DNA from 3 places in the Kitasatospora sp. NPDC059160 genome. Region 3 is predicted to be linked to each of the others. Evidence: riboswitches for the same ligand, from Rfam matches in the RefSeq annotation. Region 3 holds a riboswitch; each other region holds the start of a gene.
What was found. A riboswitch is a leader RNA that binds a small molecule or an ion and turns the genes downstream of it on or off. The one in region 3 is predicted to bind cobalamin.
Positions count from the first base shown of each region.

Region 1: it holds a riboswitch for cobalamin, as region 3 does, so the genes downstream of both, ACFXOZ_RS30475 (cobalamin biosynthesis protein) here and ACFXOZ_RS17575 (ribonucleoside-diphosphate reductase subunit alpha) in region 3, are expected to answer to the same signal.
Region 2: it holds a riboswitch for cobalamin, as region 3 does, so the genes downstream of both, ACFXOZ_RS06945 (CoA-acylating methylmalonate-semialdehyde dehydrogenase) here and ACFXOZ_RS17575 (ribonucleoside-diphosphate reductase subunit alpha) in region 3, are expected to answer to the same signal.

Region 1 is NZ_JBHZCN010000085.1:76-7,042, forward strand. It holds gene ACFXOZ_RS30470 (transcriptional regulator) at 61-753, opposite strand; cobalamin riboswitch at 947-1,078, shown strand; gene ACFXOZ_RS30475 (cobalamin biosynthesis protein) at 1,186-2,142, shown strand; gene ACFXOZ_RS30480 (cobyric acid synthase) at 2,139-3,653, shown strand; gene ACFXOZ_RS30485 (putative cobaltochelatase) at 3,650-5,731, shown strand; gene cobO (cob(I)yrinic acid a,c-diamide adenosyltransferase) at 5,738-6,343, shown strand; gene ACFXOZ_RS30495 (cobyrinate a,c-diamide synthase) at 6,348-6,967, shown strand, end outside.
Region 2 is NZ_JBHZCN010000011.1:59,583-66,549, forward strand. It holds gene ACFXOZ_RS06935 (short-chain fatty acyl-CoA regulator family protein) at 1-100, shown strand, start outside; gene ACFXOZ_RS06940 (hypothetical protein) at 247-468, shown strand; cobalamin riboswitch at 710-901, shown strand; gene ACFXOZ_RS06945 (CoA-acylating methylmalonate-semialdehyde dehydrogenase) at 1,098-2,597, shown strand; gene ACFXOZ_RS06950 (acyl-CoA dehydrogenase family protein) at 2,603-3,748, shown strand; gene ACFXOZ_RS06955 (enoyl-CoA hydratase/isomerase family protein) at 3,748-4,812, shown strand; gene mmsB (3-hydroxyisobutyrate dehydrogenase) at 4,809-5,690, shown strand; gene ACFXOZ_RS06965 (enoyl-CoA hydratase) at 5,687-6,460, shown strand; gene ACFXOZ_RS06970 (hypothetical protein) at 6,526-6,687, opposite strand; gene ACFXOZ_RS06975 (CsbD family protein) at 6,744-6,947, opposite strand.
Region 3 is NZ_JBHZCN010000036.1:30,045-37,011, reverse strand. It holds gene ACFXOZ_RS17590 (hypothetical protein) at 1-730, opposite strand, end outside; gene ACFXOZ_RS17585 (glycoside hydrolase family 26 protein) at 855-2,309, opposite strand; gene ACFXOZ_RS17580 (hypothetical protein) at 2,449-3,429, opposite strand; cobalamin riboswitch at 3,890-4,022, shown strand; gene ACFXOZ_RS17575 (ribonucleoside-diphosphate reductase subunit alpha) at 4,216-6,627, shown strand; gene ACFXOZ_RS17570 (ribonucleotide-diphosphate reductase subunit beta) at 6,627-6,967, shown strand, end outside.

The DNA.
Region 1 (6,967 bases), on a different contig from region 3:
GGGCGCGCGGGGCGTTGCCCGCGCGCCCGTGCAGGTGGGTTTCCGGCTCCTTGGGGGTGGTCAGACGGGGATGGTGGGGTGGTGGGTGCTGAGGAGGTGCCAGAAGCGGGGGGTGAGGGGTGGGGTGGGGGTGGTGGGGTGGGTGGTGGTGCCCCAGTGGGAGGGGATGTGGTGTTCCTGGTGGAGGACGGGGAGGACGGCGGCGAGGTCGGGTTCGGGGACGGGGACGAGGCGGGCGATCGGGCGGAGGTGGGGTTGCCAGCGGCCGGCCACGCACTGGCGGAGCAGGGCGTCGAGGGTCTCGCGGCGGCCGGTGGCCTCGACGAGTTCGGTGAGGCGCAGGCCGAGGACCTGGGCGAGGGCGTGGGTCTGGTCCGGGTCGCCGTCCCAGTCGCCGGTCAGTTCGGCCTGGCGGTAGGTGGGCAGGGGGATGCCGACCCGTTCGGCGACGGTTTCCGGGGGGAGTTCCCGGGCGAGGCGGTGGTCGCGCAGGCTGACGGGGTGGCCGGGCATCAGGGCGGCGGCCGGGCACCAGAGGGCGCGGGCCAGGGCGATGAACTCGGTCTCGCCGGGGCGCAGCACGCCGTCCTCCCAGGCGAGGACGTGGCCGGGCAGCAGTCGGACGCCGTGTGCGGCCATGCCCTCGGCGACCTGCTCGGGGGTCAGCCCGAGGCCGGTTCGGTGAGCCCGGGCGGCCTCCGGCGAGAACGGCACCGGGGCGGGGGCGGCGACGGGGGGCTTTCTGCGGCGCATGGCCGAACCGTAGGCGTGGCCTGCGGCGCGGCCCCAGCCGCCGAACGCACGAAGCGGGGGCGCCGGGCTCTCGGTGGTACTGGGCGATCGCACAGGGCGGGGGCGGGTGCGTCGTGTGACCAACCCCTCCGTGACCTCGGTTGACTCCCGGTTCGGGCGCGTGATGGGATCCTGGGGCCAAACGGAGGCATGGAGAGGAAGCCGGTGCGAGTCCGGCGCGGTCCCGCCACTGTCACCGGGGAGCACGCTCGGAAAGTGCCACGGCGGACCGTCAGGGGCCGTTGGAAGGCCCGGGGGTGCGTCGGACCCGGAAGCCAGGAGACTCTCGCCCCCGGTACGTCGATCCAGGGCGCGGACCCTGAGTGAGGACACCCACGCGATGCAGGCTGCCCCGCCCGGTTGGATCCCCGGCTTCTCGATGTTGTGCGCCCGCTGACCCGCGCCGCCGCCTTCGGCCTGGGCGCGCTCGTGGGCTACGCCGCCGACGCCCGGTACGCCGACCCGCGCCGCGGCCACCCCGTCGCCCTGTTCGGCACGGCCGCGGGGCGGCTGGAGCGGCGGCTGTGGCGCGACGACCGGGCAGCAGGAGCCGGGTACACCGCGGTGTGCGTGGGTGCGGTCGCGGCCGGCGCGCTCGCCCTGGACCGTACGGTCGGGCGCCGTCCGCTGGGCCGGGCCGCGTTGGCGGCGGCGGCGACCTGGACGGTGCTCGGCGGCACCTCGCTGACCCGGGAGGCCCGCACCGTCGGACGCTCGCTGGCCGCGGGCGACCTGACGGCGGCCCGGGAGCGGCTGCCGCACCTGTGCGGGCGGGATCCGAGTGCCCTGGACGGGCAGCAGATCGCCCGGGCGGTGGTCGAGTCGGTGGCCGAGAACACGGCGGATGCCGTGGTGAACGCACTGGCCTGGGGTGCCCTGGCGGGCACGCCGGGGCTGCTGGCGTTCCGCGCGGTGAACACCCTGGACGCCATGGTGGGCCACCGCTCGCCCCGCTACGCCCGCTTCGGCTGGGCCTCGGCCCGGCTGGACGACGTGGCGGGCTGGCCGGGCGCCCGGCTGACGGCCCTGCTGACGGTGGCCGCCGCGCCCGAGCCCCGGACCGCCTGGCGGGTCTGGCGCCGGGACGGCTCCGCGCACCCGAGCCCGAACGCGGGCCAGGCCGAGTCGGCCTTCGCGGGGGCGGTCGGGGTCCGGCTGGGCGGGACGTTGCGGTACGGGGAGCGGGTGGAGCACCGGCCCGTCCTGGGTGCGGAGTTGCGGCCGGTGACGGTGGACGACATCGAGCGGGCCTGCACGCTGTCCCGGCGGGTGGGCGCGCTGGCGCTGGGTACGACGGTCGCGGGGCACGTCCTGCTGCGCATGCTGATGAGGAAGAGGGGTGGGGCATGACCAACGCACTGCTGGTCGCGGGGACGACCTCGGACGCGGGCAAGAGCGTGGTGACGGCCGGGATCTGCCGGTGGCTGGCCCGCCAGGGCGTGCGGGTGGCGCCGTTCAAGGCGCAGAACATGTCGCTGAACTCCTTCGTCACCGCCGACGGGGCCGAGATCGGCCGCGCCCAGGCGATGCAGGCGCAGGCCGCCCGGGTGGAGCCGGAGGCGGCGATGAACCCGGTGCTGCTCAAGCCGGGCGCGGACGGCCGCAGCCAGGTGGTGCTGCTGGGCAGGCCGGTGGCCGAGGTGGGCGCGCTGGACTACCGGGAGCGCAAGCCCGTCCTGCTGGAGCGCGCGCTGGAGTGCCTGGCCGATCTGCGCGCCCGCTACGACGTGGTGGTGTGCGAGGGCGCCGGCTCCCCCGCCGAGATCAACCTGCGCGACCGGGACATCGCCAACATGGGCCTGGCCACGGCCGCCGCGCTGCCGGTGGTGGTGGTCGGGGACATCGACCGCGGCGGGGTGTTCGCGGCGATGTACGGGACGCTGGCGCTGCTGTCGGCGGAGGACCAGCGGCACGTGGCCGGCTGGTTCGTCAACAAGTTCCGCGGTGACGCCCGGCTGCTGGCGCCCGGGCTGGAGATGCTGCACGAGCTGACCGGCCGTCCGGTGCTGGGCACGCTACCGATGCTGCCGGGCCTGTGGCTGGACGCCGAGGACTCGCTGGACCTGTCCACCGTGGTGGACCGGGTGGACGGGCGCGGGCCGCTGGGGGCGGACGTGCTGCGGGTCGCCGTGGTGCGCTTCCCGCGCCTGTCGAACTTCACCGACCTGGACGCGCTGGCCCAGGAGCCGGGCGTGCTGGTGCGCTGGGCGACCCGGCCGGAGGAGCTGGCCGACGCCGACCTGGTGGTGCTGCCCGGCACCCGGGCGACCGTGGCGGACCTCGCCTGGCTGCGCGAGCGCGGCCTGGAGCCGGCGTTGAAGGCGCGGGCGGCGGCCGGGCGGCCGGTGCTCGGGGTGTGCGGCGGCTACCAGATGCTGGCGCACTCGATCGAGGACGAGGTCGAGTCGAAGGCCGGTGTGGTCGACGGACTCGGGCTGCTGCCGACCCGGGTGCGCTTCGGCGTCGAGAAGGTGCTGGCGCGGCCGGTCGGCGAGGCGTACGGGCAGCGGGTGGAGGGGTACGAGATCCACCACGGGGTGGTGGCCGTCGAGGGGGGCGTTCCCTTCCTGGACGGTTGCCGGGTCGGCTCGGTCTGGGGCACCACCTGGCACGGCGCGCTGGAGAACGACGGCTTCCGCCGTGAACTCCTGCGCGAGGTCGCCGACTTGGCGGGCCGGGCGTTCGTACCGGCGCCGGACACCTCGTTCGCCGTGGCGCGCGAGTCCCGGCTGGACCGGCTGGGCGACCTGATCGAGGAGCACGCGGACACCGACGCGTTGTGGAAGCTGATCGAGGGCGGGGTGCCGGCGGCCGGATCGCTGCCGTTCCTCCTGCCCGGAGCACCTGGGAGTGACGCATGAGTGAGGTCCGCTATCCGTTCACCGCGATCGTCGGGATGGCCGACCTGCGGCTCGGGCTGCTGCTGAACGCGGTCTCCCCGGCCGTGGGCGGCGTGCTGGTGCGCGGCGAGAAGGGCACCGCCAAGTCGACCATGGTGCGCGCGCTGGCCGGGCTGCTGCCCGCCATCGCCGTCGTGGACAGCTGCCGGTTCGCCTGCGACCCGGCCGGGCCGGACCCGCAGTGCCCGGACGGCCCGCACGCCACCTTTGGGAGCCACCAACGGCCTTCCCAGCTGGTCGAGTTGCCGGTCGGCGTGGCCGAGGACCGGATCGTCGGCTCGCTCGACCTGGAGCGCGCGCTGGCCGAGGGCGTCAAGGCGTACGAGCCCGGCCTGCTCGCCAAGGCGCACCGCGGCGTGCTGTACATCGACGAGGTGAACCTGCTCCAGGACCACGTGGTGGACCTGCTGCTGGACGCCGCCGCGATGGGCCGCTCCTACGTCGAGCGCGAGGGCGTGTCGGTACGGCACGCGGCGCGGTTCCTGCTGGTCGGCACCATGAACCCGGAGGAGGGCGAGCTGCGGCCGCAGCTGCTCGACCGCTTCGGCCTGACCGTCGAGATCGCCGCCACCCGGGAGCCGGCCGAGCGCGCCGAGGTGGTCCGGCGCCGGCTCGCCTACGACGCCGATCCGGCCGGGTTCGCCGACCGGTTCGCGGCGGAGGAGCGGGAGCTGGCCGAACACATCACCGCGGCGCGGGAGTTGCTCCCGAAGGTCGAGCTGACGGATGTGGCGCTGCGTCAGATCACGGCGGTGTGCGCCGCGTTCGAGGTGGACGGGCTGCGCGCGGACATCGTGATGGCCCGCACCGCGGTCGCGCTGGCCGCCTGGGCCGGGCGGACGGAGGTGCTGGAGGAGGACGTCCGCAAGGCCGCCCAGCTGGCCCTGCCGCACCGGCGCCGCCGCAACCCCTTCGACGCCCCGGGGTTGGACGAGGAGCAGCTGGACCGCACGCTGGAGGAGCACGCCCAGCCGGAGGAGCCGGAGGTCGAGCCGGATCCGGAGGGTGACGGGCCGGAGCCCGACGGGGACGGTCCGGACGGGGGCGGTGACGGCGGCCCGGGTGACGGCGGCCCCGACGGCGGCGGCGCGCCCGAGCCGGCCGACGGCGCGGCCCCGGAGCCCGCGGCCACGGACACCGAGGCGCCCGAGCCGCAGCCCGTACCGGCCCAGCACCCCTCCCCCGCCCGGGAGTCGGCACCGGTCGCGGCCGGGGACCCGTACCGGACGCGGCTGTTCACCGTGCAGGGCACCGGCCACGGCGCCCAGGGCCGGCGCTCCCCCGCCGAGACCACCGGCGGGCACACCGTCCGGGCCCGCCGCCCGCAGGGTGCGCTCAGCCGGCTGCACCTGACCGCGACCCTCCAGGCCGCCGCGCCGCACCAGGTGGCGCGTGGGCGGGCCGGCCGGGCGCTGGTGCTGCACAAGGACGACTTCCGCGAGCAGGTGCGCCAGGGACGGGAGTCCAACCTGGTGCTGTTCGTGGTGGACGCCTCCGGCTCGATGGCCGCCCGGCAGCGGATGACCGCCGTCAAGGGCGCGGTGCTGTCGCTGCTGATGGACGCCTACCAGCGCCGGGACAAGATCGGCATGATCACCTTCCGCGGCGCGGACGCCGAACTGGCCCTGCCGCCCACCTCCTCGGTGGAGGTCGGCGCCGCCCGGCTGGAGACCCTGCCCACCGGCGGGCGCACCCCGTTGGCGGCCGGCCTGCTGCGCGCCCACGAGGTGCTGCGGGTCGAGCGGCTGCGCGACCCGAACCGGCGCCCGCTGCTGGTCGTGGTGACCGACGGCCGGGCCACCGGCGGGCGGGACGCGCTCGCCCGCTCCCAGCGGGCGGCCACCCTGTTCGCCGCCCAGGGCACCGCGAGCGTGGTGCTGGACTGCGAGTCCGGGCCGGTCCGGCTGGGCCTGGCCCGCACCCTGGCCGGGCTGCTCGGCGGCAGCGCCGTCAGCCTGGACGAGCTGCGCGCGGAGGGCGTGGCCTCGCTCGTCCGCGCCAACCGACCCGTCTCCACCTCGATCCGAAAGGCGGCCTGAGCCGACATGCCCAAGGGTGTCCCCGAGAGCGTTCCCGACGACGGCCTGACGACCCGTCAGCGCCGTACCCAGCCGATCACCGCCGTGCACACCGGCCCCGGGAAGGGCAAGTCCACGGCCGCCTTCGGCATGGCGCTGCGGGCCTGGAACCAGGGCTGGTCGGTCGGGGTGTTCCAGTTCGTGAAGTCCGCCAAGTGGAAGGTCGGCGAGGAGAACGCGCTGCGCGTGCTCGGCGCCTCCGGCGAGGGCGGCACCGTCGACTGGCACAAGATGGGCTCCGGCTGGTCCTGGATCCAGCGCTCCGCCGAGCAGGAGATGACCAGCGAGGAGGCGGCCAAGGAGGGCTGGGAGCAGGTCAAGCGCGACCTCGCCGCCGAGACCTACCGCTTCTACGTCCTGGACGAGTTCACCTACCCGATGCACTGGGGGTGGATCGACCCGGAGGAGGTCGTCGCGGTGCTCCAGGACCGCCCCGGCAGCCAGCACGTCGTCATCACCGGCCGGTACGCGCCCGAGGCGCTGACCGGGGTCGCCGACCTGGTCACCGAGATGACCAAGGTCAAGCACCCCATGGACGCCGGCCGCAAGGGCCAGCGCGGTATCGAGTGGTGACCTCTTGAACAACGTCCCCCGCCTCGTCGTCGCGGCGCCCTCCTCGGGCGCCGGCAAGACCACCGTCGCCACCGGCCTGATCGCGGCGCTCGCCGCGCGCGGGCTGGCGGTGTCGCCGCACAAGGTCGGCCCCGACTACATCGACCCGGGCTACCACGCGCTCGCCGCCGGGCGCCCGGGCCGCAACCTGGACGCCTTCATGTGCGGGCCGGAGCGGATCGCGCCGCTGTTCCTGCACGGCGCGGCGGGGGCGGACGTCGCCGTGGTCGAGGGCGTCATGGGCCTGTTCGACGGGGCCTCCGGGCGCGGGGAGCTGGCCTCCACCGCGCACGTCGCCAAGCTGCTGCGGGCCCCCGTGGTGCTGGTGGTGGACGGCTCCTCGCAGTCCCGCTCGGTGGCCGCGCTGGTGCACGGCTTCGCCTCCTGGGACCCGCAGGTGCGGCTCGCCGGGGTGATCCTCAACCGGGTCGCCTCCGACCGGCACGAGCACCTGCTGCGCGAGGCCCTGGAGGAGGGCTCCGGGGTGCCCGTGCTGGGCGCGCTGCGCCGCTCGGCGGCCGTGGCCACGCCGTCCCGGCACCTCGGGCTGATCCCGGCGGTGGAGCGCTCGGCGGAGGCCTTGCA
Region 2 (6,967 bases), on a different contig from region 3:
ACGCCCGGCCTGCGCCCAGCGCTCGGCCCCGGCGATCGGCCGCCCGCTGGCCGTCGACGAGCACACCAGCACCTTCGTCCCGTACCCGGCGTCCTCCTGAGCGGTGCCGCACGGGGCGAGGCAGCCCCCGGAGGGCCGTCGGACGAGTACAACCACCCTTCCTGCCATCGGGTTTGGTGACATTGGGCGGCGGGCATCGCCAGCCCGGAAGCCCCGTGCACCACGGGCGGAAGTGAGGTGGGACGGATGGCCGGCGACGAGACGCCACAGCCCTTCGCGACGTTCTGCGGCAACTGCAACTGCGGTTGCCCCCAGGTGTTCCTGGACCGGGAGGCCCCGGTGGACCGGCGGGTGAGGATCACCGACGACTTCGGTCAGCAGATCCGGATGAGCGAGGACCAGTTCCGCGACCTGGTGCGCCAGGCCAAGGAGGGACTGCTGGACCTCTCGGCGGCTTCGGCCGGCTGAACGCGATCGAACGGCGCCCGGGGGCGGCGGTCCGATGACCCGCCGCCGGTCCGGCGAAAGGCCGTGGTCGCGGCCCGGGACTCGCCGATCGGTGTCGGGGACACGGACACCTCGCTCTACAGGAACGCGTGGTCGACCTCGCGCTCTGGCTCGACCACCACCGGCCCGTCCTGGCCCTGTGACCCGTCGTGGCCCTGTGACCGCTCGGGCCCGCGTCGCGCGGCGGTGGGTCTGGACTTACTAGGACGTCCAACTATATGGTCGACGGCAGGTCCGCGGTGTCAGGGAAGCCGGTGTGAGTCCGGCACGGTCCCGCCACTGTGACCGGGGAGTTCGTCCTCGCAGATGACGGCCACTGGCAGCCAGCCGGGAAGGCCAGGGGGCGGGCGTGGATCCGGGAGTCAGGATACCGGCCGCGGATGATCCGTGTTTTCCACGAGGATGGAGACGACACGCATGACTCCGGGCCGCTGTTCCCGCTCCGCTGCCGTGCTGCCGACCGTCGGGGCCCATCGCCCCTGACGGTTCGTCACTTTACGCCTGCCGCGACGGCGTACGACCGTACGTCCGCTGCCGCGGCGTGCTCTCTCCATTCCTCCTCTCCCCACCCGTGACGAGAGAAGGAACCGATGGTCCGCGAACTGACCCACTTCATCGGCGGCAAGCGCGTCGCCGGGACGTCCGGCCGCTACGGCGACGTCTTCGACCCCAACACCGGCCGGGTGCAGGCCCGGGTGCCGCTGGCCGACCGGGCCGAGGTCGAGGCGGTGATCGCCGACGCCGCCCAGGCCCAGCCCGCGTGGGCGGCCTGGAACCCGCAGCGGCGGGCGCGGGTGCTGCTGCGCTTCCTGCAACTGGTCGAGCAGGAGAAGGAGGAGCTGGCCCGGCTGCTCTCCGCCGAGCACGGCAAGACTGTGGCCGACGCCCACGGCGACCTCCAACGCGGCCTGGAGGTGGTGGAGTTCGCCGCCGGGATCCCGCACCTGTTGAAGGGCGAGTTCACCGACAACGCCGGCACCGGCATCGACGTCTACTCGATGCGCCAGCCGCTCGGCGTGGTCGCCGGCATCACGCCGTTCAACTTTCCGGCGATGATCCCGCTGTGGAAGGCCGCACCCGCGCTGGCCTGCGGCAACTCCTTCGTTCTCAAGCCCTCCGAGCGGGACCCGTCGGTGCCGCTTCGGCTCGCCGAGCTGTTCCTGGAGGCCGGGCTGCCGCCGGGCGTGCTCAACGTGGTCAACGGCGGCAAGGAGGCGGTGGACACCCTGCTGGAGGACGAGCGGGTGCAGGCCGTCGGCTTCGTCGGCTCCACCCCGATCGCCCGGTACGTCTACGCGACGGCCGCCGCCCACGGGAAGCGGGCGCAGTGCTTCGGCGGCGCGAAGAACCACATGATCGTGATGCCGGACGCCGACCTCGACCAGGCCGCCGACGCGCTGATCGGCGCCGGCTACGGCTCGGCGGGGGAGCGCTGCATGGCGATCTCGGTGGCCGTCCCGGTGGGGGAGGAGACCGCGGACGCGCTGGTGGCCAAGCTGGTCGAGCGGATCGCCGCGCTCAAGGTCGGCCGCTCGGACGACCCGGCTGCCGACTTCGGCCCGCTGGTCGGCGCCGACGCGCTGGAGCGGGTCCGCGGGTACCTCGACCTCGGGGTCCGGGAGGGCGCCGAACTCGTCGTCGACGGGCGGGACTTCCGCCTTGAGGGCCACGAGGGCGGCTACTTCCTCGGCGCCTCGCTGTTCGACCGGGTGACCCCGGACATGCGGATCCACCGCGAGGAGATCTTCGGCCCGGTGCTCACCGTGGTCCGCGCCGCCGACTACGAGGAGGCGCTGCGGCTGCCCAGCGAGCACGAGTTCGGCAACGGCGTGGCCATCTACACCCGGGACGGCGACACCGCCCGGGACTTCGCCCGCCGGGTGGACACCGGCATGGTCGGCGTCAACGTGCCGATCCCGGTGCCGATCGCCTACCACACCTTCGGCGGCTGGAAGCGCTCCGCCTTCGGCGACCTCAACCAGCACGGTCCGGACTCGATCCGCTTCTACACCCGCACCCGCACCGTCACCTCGCGCTGGCCCTCCGGGGTCAAGGAGGGCGCGAGCTTCACCATGCCGACGATGGGGTGAACGCCGTGCACACCAGTGAACTGACGGAGGACCAGGCCGCGATCGCCGAGGCCGTCGGAGCCTTCGCCGCCGAGTACCTGGCCCCGCACGCGGTCGAGTGGGACCAGGCCAAGCACTTCCCGGTGGACGTGCTGCGCAAGGCCGCCGACCTCGGCCTCGCCGGGGTCTACGTCCGGGAGGACGTCGGCGGCTCCCAACTCTCCCGGCTGGACGGCGTGGTGGTCTTCGAAGCACTGGCGGGCGGCTGCCCGTCCGTCGCCGCCTACCTGTCCATCCACAACATGGTCGGCTGGATGGTCGACCGCTACGGCAGCGAGGACCAGCGCCACCGCTGGCTGCCCGCACTCTGCACCGCCGAGGACCTGGGCAGCTACTGCCTCACCGAACCCGGCGCCGGCTCCGACGCCGCCGCGCTCGCCACCCGGGCGGTGCGCGACGGCGACCACTGGGTGCTGGACGGCGTCAAGCAGTTCATCTCCGGCGCGGGCGCGGCCCGGGTGTACGTGGTGATGGCGCGCACCGGCGGCCCGGGCGCCTCCGGGGTGTCCGCCTTCGTGGTGGAGCGGGACGACCCGGGGCTCTCCTTCGGCCCCGACGAGCGGAAGATGGGCTGGAACGCCCAGCCCACCCGCCAGGTCGTCCTGGACGGCGTCCGGCTGCCCGCCGACCGCCTGCTCGGCGGCGAGGGCGAGGGCTTCCGGATCGCCATGGCCGGCCTGAACGGCGGCCGGCTCGGCATCGCCGCCTGCTCGCTCGGCGGCGCCCAGAGCGCCCTGGAGCGCACCACCGCCCACCTCGCCGACCGGGAGGCCTTCGGCGCCCGGCTGCTGCACGCCCAGGCGCTGCAGTTCCGGCTCGCCGACATGGCCACCGAGCTGGAGGCCGCCCGGGCGCTGCTCTGGCGGGCCGCCGCGGCCCTGGACCGGGGCGACCGGCGGGCACCGCAGCTGTGCGCGATGGCCAAGCGGCACGCCACCGACACCGGCTTCGAGGTGGCCAACCAGGCGCTCCAACTCCACGGCGGCTACGGCTACCTGGCCGAGTACGGCATCGAGAAGATCGTCCGCGACCTGCGGGTGCACCAGATCCTGGAAGGGACCAACGAGATCATGCGCGTCATCGTCGCCCGCGGCCTGATCGGAGCCGCCTGATGAGTGCCGAGGAGGTCCTGGTCCACCGCGAGGGCCGCGCCGGGCTGATCGTCCTCAACCGCCCCAAGGCGCTCAACGCCCTCACCCACGGCATGGTCCGGCGCATCGCGCGCGCCCTGGACGACTGGGAGCACGACCCGGCCGTGGCCACCGTGGTGATCACCGGCGCCGGGGAGCGCGGGCTCTGCGCGGGCGGCGACATCGTGGCCATCCACCGTGCCGCCACCGGCGGGGACCCGGGCGCCGCCGAGGAGTTCTGGCGCGACGAGTACCACCTCAACGCCCGGATCGCCCGCTACCCCAAGCCCTACGTGGCCGTGATGGACGGCATCGTGATGGGCGGCGGAGTCGGCGTCTCCGCCCACGGCAGCGTCCGGATCGTCACCGAACGCACCCGGATCGCCCTGCCGGAGACCGGGATCGGCTTCGTCCCCGACGTCGGCGGCACCTACCTGCTCGCCCTCGCCCCCGGCGAACTCGGCACCCACCTGGCCCTGACGGCCGGCTCCGTCGGCGCCGCGGACGCCCTGCTCTGCGGGCTCGCCGACCACCACGTGCCCGCCGAACGCCTCCCGGCGCTGCTGGACGACCTGGCCGAACGGCCCGTGCACGACGCCCTGGAACGGCACGTCGCCGCCGCGCCGCCCGGTCCGCTGGCCGGGCAGCGCGGTTGGATCGACCGCTGCTACGCGGCCGGTTCCGTCGAGGAGATCCTCGACCGGCTCGGCGACAGCGGCGAACCGGAGGCGAAGGCGGCCGCCGACCGGATCGCGGCCAACTCCCCGAGCGCCGTGAAGGCGACGCTCGCCGCCCTGCGCCGGGCCCGGGCGCTCGGCCCGCTGGAGGCGGTGCTCGACCAGGAGTACCGGATCTCCTGCGCGGCGCTGGCCACCCCGGACCTCGCGGAGGGCATCCGGGCCCAGGTGATCGACAAGGACCGCTCGCCGCGCTGGCACCCGGCCACCCTGGCCGAGGTCGAGGACGCCGTCGTGGCCCGCTACTTCGCCCCGCTCGGCGAGCGTGAACTCGGCCTCGCCGCCACCACACCCCTGGAGCGCTGGTGACCCTCGCGATCGGATTCGTCGGACTCGGCAACATGGGCGGCCCGATGGCCGCCAACCTGGTCAAGGCCGGTCACCGGGTGACCGGTTACGACCTCTCGGCGGCCGCCCGGGAGCGGGCGGCCGCCCACGGCGTGACGGTGGCGGGCTCGGCGGCGGAGGCCGTCGCCGACGCCCAGGTGGTGCTCACCATGCTGCCGACCGGACGCCATGTCCTGCAGGCCTACGAAGAGTTGACGCTCGCGGCGAGCGGGGCGCTGTTCGTGGACTGCTCCACCGTCGCGGTCGGCGACGCCCGGGTGGCCGCGGACCTCGCCCGTACGGTCGGGCACCGGGCCGTGGACGCGCCGGTCTCCGGCGGCGTCCCCGGAGCCGAGGCCGCGAGCCTGACCTTCATGGCCGGCGGGGACGAGGCCGAGTTCGCCGAGGCGGAACCGGTGCTCGCCGCGATGGGCCGCAAGGTGGTCCACTGCGGAGGCTCCGGTGCCGGGCAGGCCGCGAAGATCTGCAACAACATGATCCTCGGCGTCTCGATGATCGCGGTGAGCGAGGCCTTCGTCCTCGGCGAGCGCCTCGGCCTCAGCCACCGGGCGCTCTACGAGGTCGCCTCCACCGCCTCCGGCCAGTGTTGGGCGCTCACCACCAACTGCCCCGTCCCCGGGCCGGTGCCGACCAGCCCGGCCAACCGCGACTACGCCGCCGGGTTCGCGGCCGCCCTGATGGCCAAGGACCTGGGGCTGGCCGCCGACGCCGCCACCGCGACCGCAGCGCCGACCGAACTCGGCCGCCGGGCAGCCGAGTTGTTCGCCGACTTCGCCCAGGACGGGGGCGGCGGGCTGGACTTCTCCGCCATCATCACCACGCTGAGGGAGCGCGCATGACGTACGGGACGATCCTGGTCGAGCGCAAGGGCCGGGTCGGGCTGATCACTCTCGACCGGCCGAAGGCGCTGAACGCGCTGAACACCCAGTTGATGAACGAAGTCGTGGCGGCGGCAGCGGAGTTCGACCGGGACCCGGCGATCGGCTGCCTGCTGCTGACCGGCTCGGCGAAGGCTTTCGCGGCCGGTGCGGACATCAAGGAGATGCAGTCGCTCGACTTCGTCGACGCCTACCTCGGCGACTGGTTCGCCGCCTGGGACCGCTTCGCCGCCCTGCGCAAGCCCGTCGTCGCCGCCGTCGCGGGCTACGCGCTGGGCGGCGGCTGCGAGCTGGCGATGATGTGCGACATCCTGCTGGCCGCGGACACCGCGAAGTTCGGGCAGCCGGAGATCAAGCTCGGGGTGATCCCGGGCATCGGCGGCTCGCAGCGCCTCACCCGCGCCATCGGCAAGGCCAAGGCGATGGACCTGTGCCTCACCGGCCGGATGATGGGTGCCGAGGAGGCCGAGCGGGCCGGCCTGGTCGCCCGGATCGTCCCGGCCGACCAGCTGCTCACCGAGGCGCTGGCCACCGCCGGGACCGTCGCGGCGATGTCCACCCCGGCGGCGGTCATGCTCAAGGAGAGCGTCAACCGCTCCTTCGAGACGACGCTCGCCGAGGGCGTCCGCTTCGAACGCCGGCTGTTCCACTCGGTGTTCGCCACGGCGGACCAGAAGGAGGGCATGGCCGCCTTCGCCGAGAAGCGGGCGCCGAAGTTCGAGCACCGCTGACGACCGGCGGGCGAGGCCGGGGGCAGAGGATCGCCCCGGCCCCGCCCGATTCCGGTCGGCCCGTGCTACCTGCCGGCCCGGCGGCTGCCGAGCCGCAGGCCGCCGAACACCAGGCCGCCCACGAAGAGGACGATCCCGATCAGGAGCAGCCAGAGCAGCCCCTTCACCAGGACGCCCACGAAGCCGAACACCACCGCGATGAGCAGGATGAACAGGAGCAGTGCCATGTCGTTCCCCTTCCGCTTCCTCGCCTCGTCCTCGTGTCCGCCGTCGGATGCCGCCGTCAGTGCTTGCGCCCGAAGGCGCCCTTGACCCGGTCGGCGGCGCCGCGCACGGCGTCCTTGACGTCGTCCGCGGCCTGCTCGGCCTTCGACTCGACCTGATCGGCCTGGCCCTCGCCCTTGAGCTTCTGGTCGCCGGTCACGTCCCCGGCCTTCTCCTTGGCCTTGCCGGTCAGTTCCTGCGCCTTGTTCGACAGGCTGCTCATCCGGTCCTCCCGTGGTCCGT
Region 3 (6,967 bases):
GCCACTGCTGCTGGAGCGCGGTCGGCTGGTACGTCGGCGCCGCCTGGGGCGGCTGCTGGGCGTACGGACCCGGCACGGGCGGCACCGGCTGGGGCTGCGCAGGCGGCCAGGCGGCGGGCTGGGCCTGCGGCTGCTGGTACCACACCGGCTGAGCCGGCGGCTGGGCCGGCCACCCGGGCTGCGGCTGCCCCGGCTGCGGCACTCCGTACGGACCCGGCTGCGGCGCGGACGGCAGCGGCGCGGCCGGAACCGCGCCCTGCGCGAGCGGCCAGGGCGTCCCGGCCGGAGAACCCTCCGGCTGCTCCCGCCACTTGGAGCGGGCGAGCAGCACGATCAGCGTCGCGGTGACGACCACGCCGAGCGCGAAGGTGGCGAGCTTGAGTCCGCCCTCGGTCGTCCCCGTGAACCACTGCCGCTGCGGTTCGTCCAGCAGCGCGCCGGTCAGGCTGCGCACCCGGTTGTAGCCCTCGACCAGTGCCACGCCCGCCGCCACGCCGAGCGCCCAGGAGCGCCCGCGCAGCAGCAGGATGCCCGCGGCCAGGTACAGCAGGCCGTAGTTGAGGCTTCCGGTCTCGGCGTCCACCGAGGTCCCGCCGTAGTAGAAGATGCCCTTGAGGTAGGTCGGGAAGCCGACCTGCCCGAAGCAGTTGTAGGCCGCCCAGCCGAGCAGCACCACGCCCCAACCGACCGCCAGGCCACCGGCCCCGCGTATCGGACGTGCCTGTGTCATCCCCGTACCCCCGCCCCTTCGGTCCTCTCCCGACCGTTCACCGAGCCCTCGGGCTTCGCCGCCACAGGATGCCACACGGCACAACGGACCCGGAATTCCGCCCGTTCAACGGATCCGGGCCCGATCAGCGGACGTGCAGCCCGCCCCAGTCGATGCTCCCGCCGGACGGTCCGGAGCCGCCGGTGATCGCCAACGGGCTGTGGTAGGTGGCGTTGACGTCCGCTCCGGAGTTGCGCGGCTGGTCCGGGGCCAGGTTGTCGGAGGTGAGGGACTGCCCCCAGACCGTCCAGATCGTCCAGGGGGTGCGGCCGAGGGTGTCCGGCTGGCGGGAGTTGACCGGCACAGCGAAGGACTCGGCGAGCATCCTCGGCTTGTGGTAGGCGGCGAGCCCGTCGTAGTAGCGCTTGGTCCAGACCTCGCCGGTGCCGATCGGGTGCGCGGGGCTGCCGCTGTAGTCGTCCACCCCGACCACGTCGACGTACTGGGAGCCCGGGTAGTAGTCCCACGGGTCCACGCCCGGGGCGCCGTCCCAGGAGACCGGTGTCCAGACGAACAGCAGGTTGTGCAGGCCCCTGGTCTCCACCAGGTACTTGTAGGTGATCCGCCACAGCGCCTGGTAGTCGGCCGGCTTCTGGCCCGCCCACCAGAACCGGCTGGCGCAGTCCTGGACGTTCATCTCGTGGTAGGGGCGCAGCAGCACCGGCACGTCGTGGGCGGCCAGGTACTCCAGGTGGTCGGCCAGGTAGGACAGGTCGGTGACGAGTGCGCGGTACTCGGGGGTGTCGCCCCCGGCGTCCACGACCCGGCCGAACCAGCCCGGGTCCTTGGCCGCCGGGGAGTTCGAACAGAGCACCCGGTCGAAGGACTTGACGGCGGACCCGGGGTAGGGCTCGTGGAAGGACATGCCGACGATCCCGGCCGGGGCCCCGCCGTTGTCCGGGAGTTCGGTGGTGCTGCCGTCGCAGTTCTGCTGGACGCCGGAGCCGTCGTAGGTGCCGTCGTCGGCGCGCGGGTGGCCGGACCAGACGGCGGTCATCAGGTCGACGGCGTCGTCGGTGTACTGCCAGCCGGTGCGGCAGGTGGGCCAGCGGCCGGCCGAGTAGGAGCGCGGGTTGCCGACGCCCCAGGCGTTCTGGCCGTAGCCGGGGCCGAGGTCGGTCTCCATGAAGCCGGGCAGGCGGCCGGTGATGTCGGCGGCCTTCTTGTAGTAGTAACCGACCTGCTTGGTGCCCCGGTAGTCGCCGTACTCGGGGTTGTTGCGCTCGTTGTGCGCCTCGACGTGCTGGCCGATCACCGTGCCGCCGCTGTGCCCGGTGCGGGCCTGGGCCTCCAGGTCCGCGAGGAACTGCTGGACGGCACGGGCGTTCGGCGAGGCCTGCGGGTCCCGGGCCAGCAGGTCCCGGCCCACGTCCGGCGGCAGGGTACGGCCGGGGGCGCCGACCGACACCGGTACCCGGACGGGCTGCCCGGGGTCGGTCCGGTCGTCGCGGTCCAGCAGCACGAGACTGCCGGCGGCGACCACGATGCCGGCCGCAGCCAGCACGGCCGGCCTACCGCGCAGGACTCTGGGCAGGGCCACGACCGCTCCTCCGGTTTCTCGCCGGCGCCGACCCCCGCGGACGCAACCGGAACACGCGTACGAATGACTCCGACGAGAGCCTGCCACACTCCCCCGGTCCCGGCGAACGGGTCCGCCGGGACCGGGGTGTCACCGCGGGTCAGCCGGTCGCGGCGGCCGCCGGAGTGCCCTGCGAACCCGGCGTGGCCGAGCCCGCCGCCTTGGCCCGCTGGAGCAGCTGGCCCTTCACGTGCTCGGCGAACCCGGCGGACGCCGCGGTCGCGGCGGCGTCAGGGGCGTTGCCGCCCTTCGCCGAGCCCTCGACGGTGAAGTAGGCGTACCGGCCCAGGCTGCTGTGCGTGCCGGTGCAGCCGGGGTTGGCGCAGAACGCCGGGCCGCCCGGCGCGGGCAGGCCCTTGAGCTGCCCGGCGTAGTTCTTCATCGCCGTCTCGGCCTGGATCTTGTGGTCGAAGACCGCGACGCCGACCGTCACCGCGCTGTCGCCGGAGACGTACGTCGCCCGGAGCACCTTCTGGCAGCCCTGGTCGCCGAGGACCTTGCCGAGCCCGCCGGTGGTGGAGTTGCCGTCCCAGCAGGGCTGGTCCAGCGCGACCACGGTCCGGTTCCAGGACACGCCGTTGACCGTCACCTGCAGCGCGGAGAACAGCGCCCCCGCGTCCTGCGGCGCCGGGTCGGTGGCGACCTCCCAGATCGGCTTCGACGGGTCGTCCGGCTGCCCTCCCGCGGCCGCACCGCCGTTCGACGGGCCTGGGGTCGACGGGCCGCCGTTCGACGAGCCGGGGGTCGGCTTGCCCGAGACGGACGCGGACGCGACCGCACCGCCACCGGGCTTGGCCGGGTCGTCCTTCTTGCCGAACAGCAGCACTCCGCCCGCGGCCAGACCACCCACCAGGACGACGGCCACCGCGCCGCCGATGATCCTCACCCGGCGCTTGCGCCTGCCGTCGGCCTCGTTGCGGTCCGCCAGCGCCGCCCAGTCCGGCTCGACGCGCTGCGGCGGGACCGGCTGCTGCGGCGCGGCCGGCTGCTGCACGGCAACCGCCTGCTGCGGGGGACCCGGCTGCTGCGGGGCCTGCTGCCACTGCGGCTGCGGAGCCGGCGGCTGAACCGGCTGGGGCACCGGCTGGGGCACCGGCGGGACGGGCTGGGAGAACGGCTGCGCCGCCGGCGCCACCGGTCCGTACGAGGCCGGCGGCGGGCCGAAACCACCGCCCGGCGGCGCCACCGGACCCGGCCCCACCGGCTGCTGATTCTGTGCGCCCCCCGGCCCGGCGGGAGGCGTCCCCTGCGGCCCGTGCCCAGGTACACCAGTTCCGTCGCTCATGCGCCCAGATCGTAGGGCATCACCCGCACCGTCCCTCGGCCCGGTGACCGTTCCGTATCGAAACCAGGACGCCCGGCGCGCCGGGCCCGGGTGTCCGGCACCCGGATCCGGGGTGTCCGGCGGGCGGCCGCGACACGTCCGGAGCGTGGTTCCGGGCCTCGGACGTCCACGAACCGCCACCGGCCCGGGCACAACCCGTCATCGCGACAACACACCACGCCGTACTACATGTGGTGTCGCATCGAGGAGACACCACTACATGTATGCTCGCTTCTGCTGTCGATGCAGGGGAACCCGGTGGGAATCCGGGACTGCCCCGCAGCGGTGTGCGGGCGGCTCCAGCAGCCGTACCGCGAGTCCGAGTACCTGCCGAACAGCGTGCGCCACGGCCCTCCCGCAGAGGCCGCGCCAAGCACCAGCACCACCCCTCCGGGCCTCGCGGGCGGGCCGGGGAGACACCTCGCGCGACGCTTTTTGCGTTCGCGCCGTGCTCCCCTGCCCAGATCGGCCCGGGTGACCCCGATCACCGCCGCACGATCGCCGCCAGGAGAGAGCGCCTTGACCACCGCTGCCTCAGTCACCCTGCCCGCCCAGGGCTCCGGTACCGCCTTCACCGACCCGACGGTCTCCGACCCCGGCGGTGCTCTCCTGCGGCTGCTCACCGACCGCAGCGCCGACCTCACCGAGGTCGACCCCGGCCATGTCGCCGCCGCCGCGCTGCGCGGCCGCCACGCCGGCTCGGACTTCGCCGAGCTGCGCGGTCTGGCCGTGGACGCCGCCGCGTCGATGATCGCCGAGGACCCCCAGTACTCGAAGCTGGCCGCCCGCCTGCTCGCCCTGGAGATCGTCGACGAGGCGAACAGCCAGGGCTCGACCTCCTTCTCCGCCTCGATCGCCGTCGGCCACGCCGAGGGCCTGATCGGCGACACCACCGCGGCCTTCGTCGCCAAGCACGCCGACGCCCTGAACGCGCTCGTCGACACCAAGGGCGACGACCGCTTCGAGTACTTCGGCCTGCGCACCGTCCAGTCCCGCTACCTGCTGCGCCACCCGATCACCCGCAAGGTGATCGAGACCCCGCAGCACTTCCTGCTCCGCGTCGCCTGCGGCCTGGCGGTCGGCGACTCCGAGCAGTCGGTGCGCGAGGTGTCCGAGCTGTACGGCCTGATGAGCCGCCTGGAGTACCTGACCTCCTCGCCGACGCTCTTCAACTCCGGCACCCGGCACCCGCAGATGTCCAGCTGCTACCTGCTGGACTCGCCGCTGGACAACCTGGACTCGATCTACAACCGCTACGCGCAGATCGCCCGCCTCTCCAAGCACGCCGGCGGCATCGGCCTGTCCTACTCGCGCATCCGCTCGCGCGGCAGCCTGATCCGCGGCACCAACGGCAAGTCCAACGGCATCGTCCCGTTCCTGCGCACCCTCGACTCCTCGGTCGCCGCCGTCAACCAGGGCGGCCGCCGCAAGGGCGCGGCCTGCGTCTACCTGGAGACCTGGCACGCCGACATCGAGGAGTTCCTGGAGCTCCGCGACAACACCGGTGAGGAGGCGCGCCGCACGCACAACCTCAACCTGGCCCACTGGATCCCGGACGAGTTCATGCGCCGCGTGAACGCCAACGCCGACTGGTCGCTGTTCTCCCCCGCCGACGTCCCCGAGCTGGTCGACCTGTGGGGCGCCGACTTCGACGAGGCCTACCTCAAGGCCGAGCTGGCCGGCAAGGCCGTCCGCACCATCCCGGCGCAGACCCTCTACGCCCGCATGATGCGCACCCTCGCGCAGACCGGCAACGGCTGGATGACCTTCAAGGACGCCTCCAACCGCGCCGCCAACCAGACCGCGCTGCCCGGCCGCACGGTGCACTCCTCCAACCTGTGCACCGAGATCCTGGAGGTCACGGACGACTCCGAGACCGCCGTCTGCAACCTTGGCTCGGTCAACCTCGGCGCGCACGTGGCCGAGGGCGCGTCCGTCGAGGACCTGCTCGGCGCCATGGACTGGGAGCGCCTCGACGCCACCGTCCGCACCGCCGTGACCTTCCTCGACCGCGTGGTGGACATCAACTTCTACCCGACCACCGAGGCCGGCACCTCCAACTCCCGCTGGCGGCCGGTCGGCCTCGGCGTGATGGGCCTCCAGGACGTCTTCTTCAAGCTGCGGATCGACTTCGACTCCGCCGAGGCCGCCCGGCTGTCCACGCTGATCGCCGAGCGCATCATGCTCACCGCCTACGAGCGCTCCGCCGACCTGGCCGAGCAGCTCGGCCGCCACGAGGCCTACGGCGAAACCCGCGCCGCCCGCGGCGAGCTGCACATCGACCACTTCCCGAGCGCCGCCCCGGAGTGGACCGACCGCTGGACGGCGCTGCGCGCCCGCATCGCCGAGACCGGCCTGCGCAACTCGCTGCTGCTCGCGATCGCCCCGACCGCGACCATCGCCTCCATCGCCGGCGTCTACGAGTGCATCGAGCCGCAGGTGTCCAACCTGTTCAAGCGCGAGACGCTCTCGGGCGAGTTCCTCCAGGTCAACCCGTACCTGGTGCGCGAGCTCAAGGAGCTCGGCGTCTGGGACCAGCAGACCCGCGACGCCCTGCGCGACGCCAACGGCTCCGTCCAGGAGCTCGGTTGGCTGCCGGAGCAGGTCCGGTCGCTGTACCGCACCGCGTGGGAGCTGCCGCAGCGCGCGCTGATCGACCTGGCCGCGGCCCGCATGCCGTACCTGGACCAGAGCCAGTCGCTGAACCTCTTCATGGCGGCGCCGACCATCGGCAAGCTCAGCTCGATGTACGCCTACGCGTGGAAGGTCGGTCTCAAGACCACCTACTACCTGCGCTCGCGCCCCGCGACCCGGATCGCCCAGGCCGCCTCGGGTGCCGCCCGCACCGCCGCTGGTACGCCGGTGCCGGTGAACACCCCGACCCTCACCCCCGAGGAAGAGGCCGCACTGGCCTGCTCCCTGGAGAACCCCGAGTCCTGCGAGGCCTGCCAGTAATGTCCGACGATCGCCAGAAGATGCTGCTCGACCCCGGCTTCGAGCTGACCCTGCGCCCGATGCGCTACCCGTCGTTCTACGACCGGTACCGCGACGCGATCAAGAACACCTGGACCGTCGAGGAGGTGGACCTGCACTCGGACGTCGCCGACCTGGCGAAGCTGAGCGAGGGCGAGCGCCACATGATCGGCCGCCTGGTGGCGTTCTTCGCGACCGGTGACTCGATCGTCGCGAACAACGTGGTGCTGAGCCTCTACAAGCACATCAACTCCCCGGAGGCGCGGCTGTACCTGTCGCGCCAGCTGTTCGAGGAGGCCGTGCACGTCCAGTTCTACCTGAC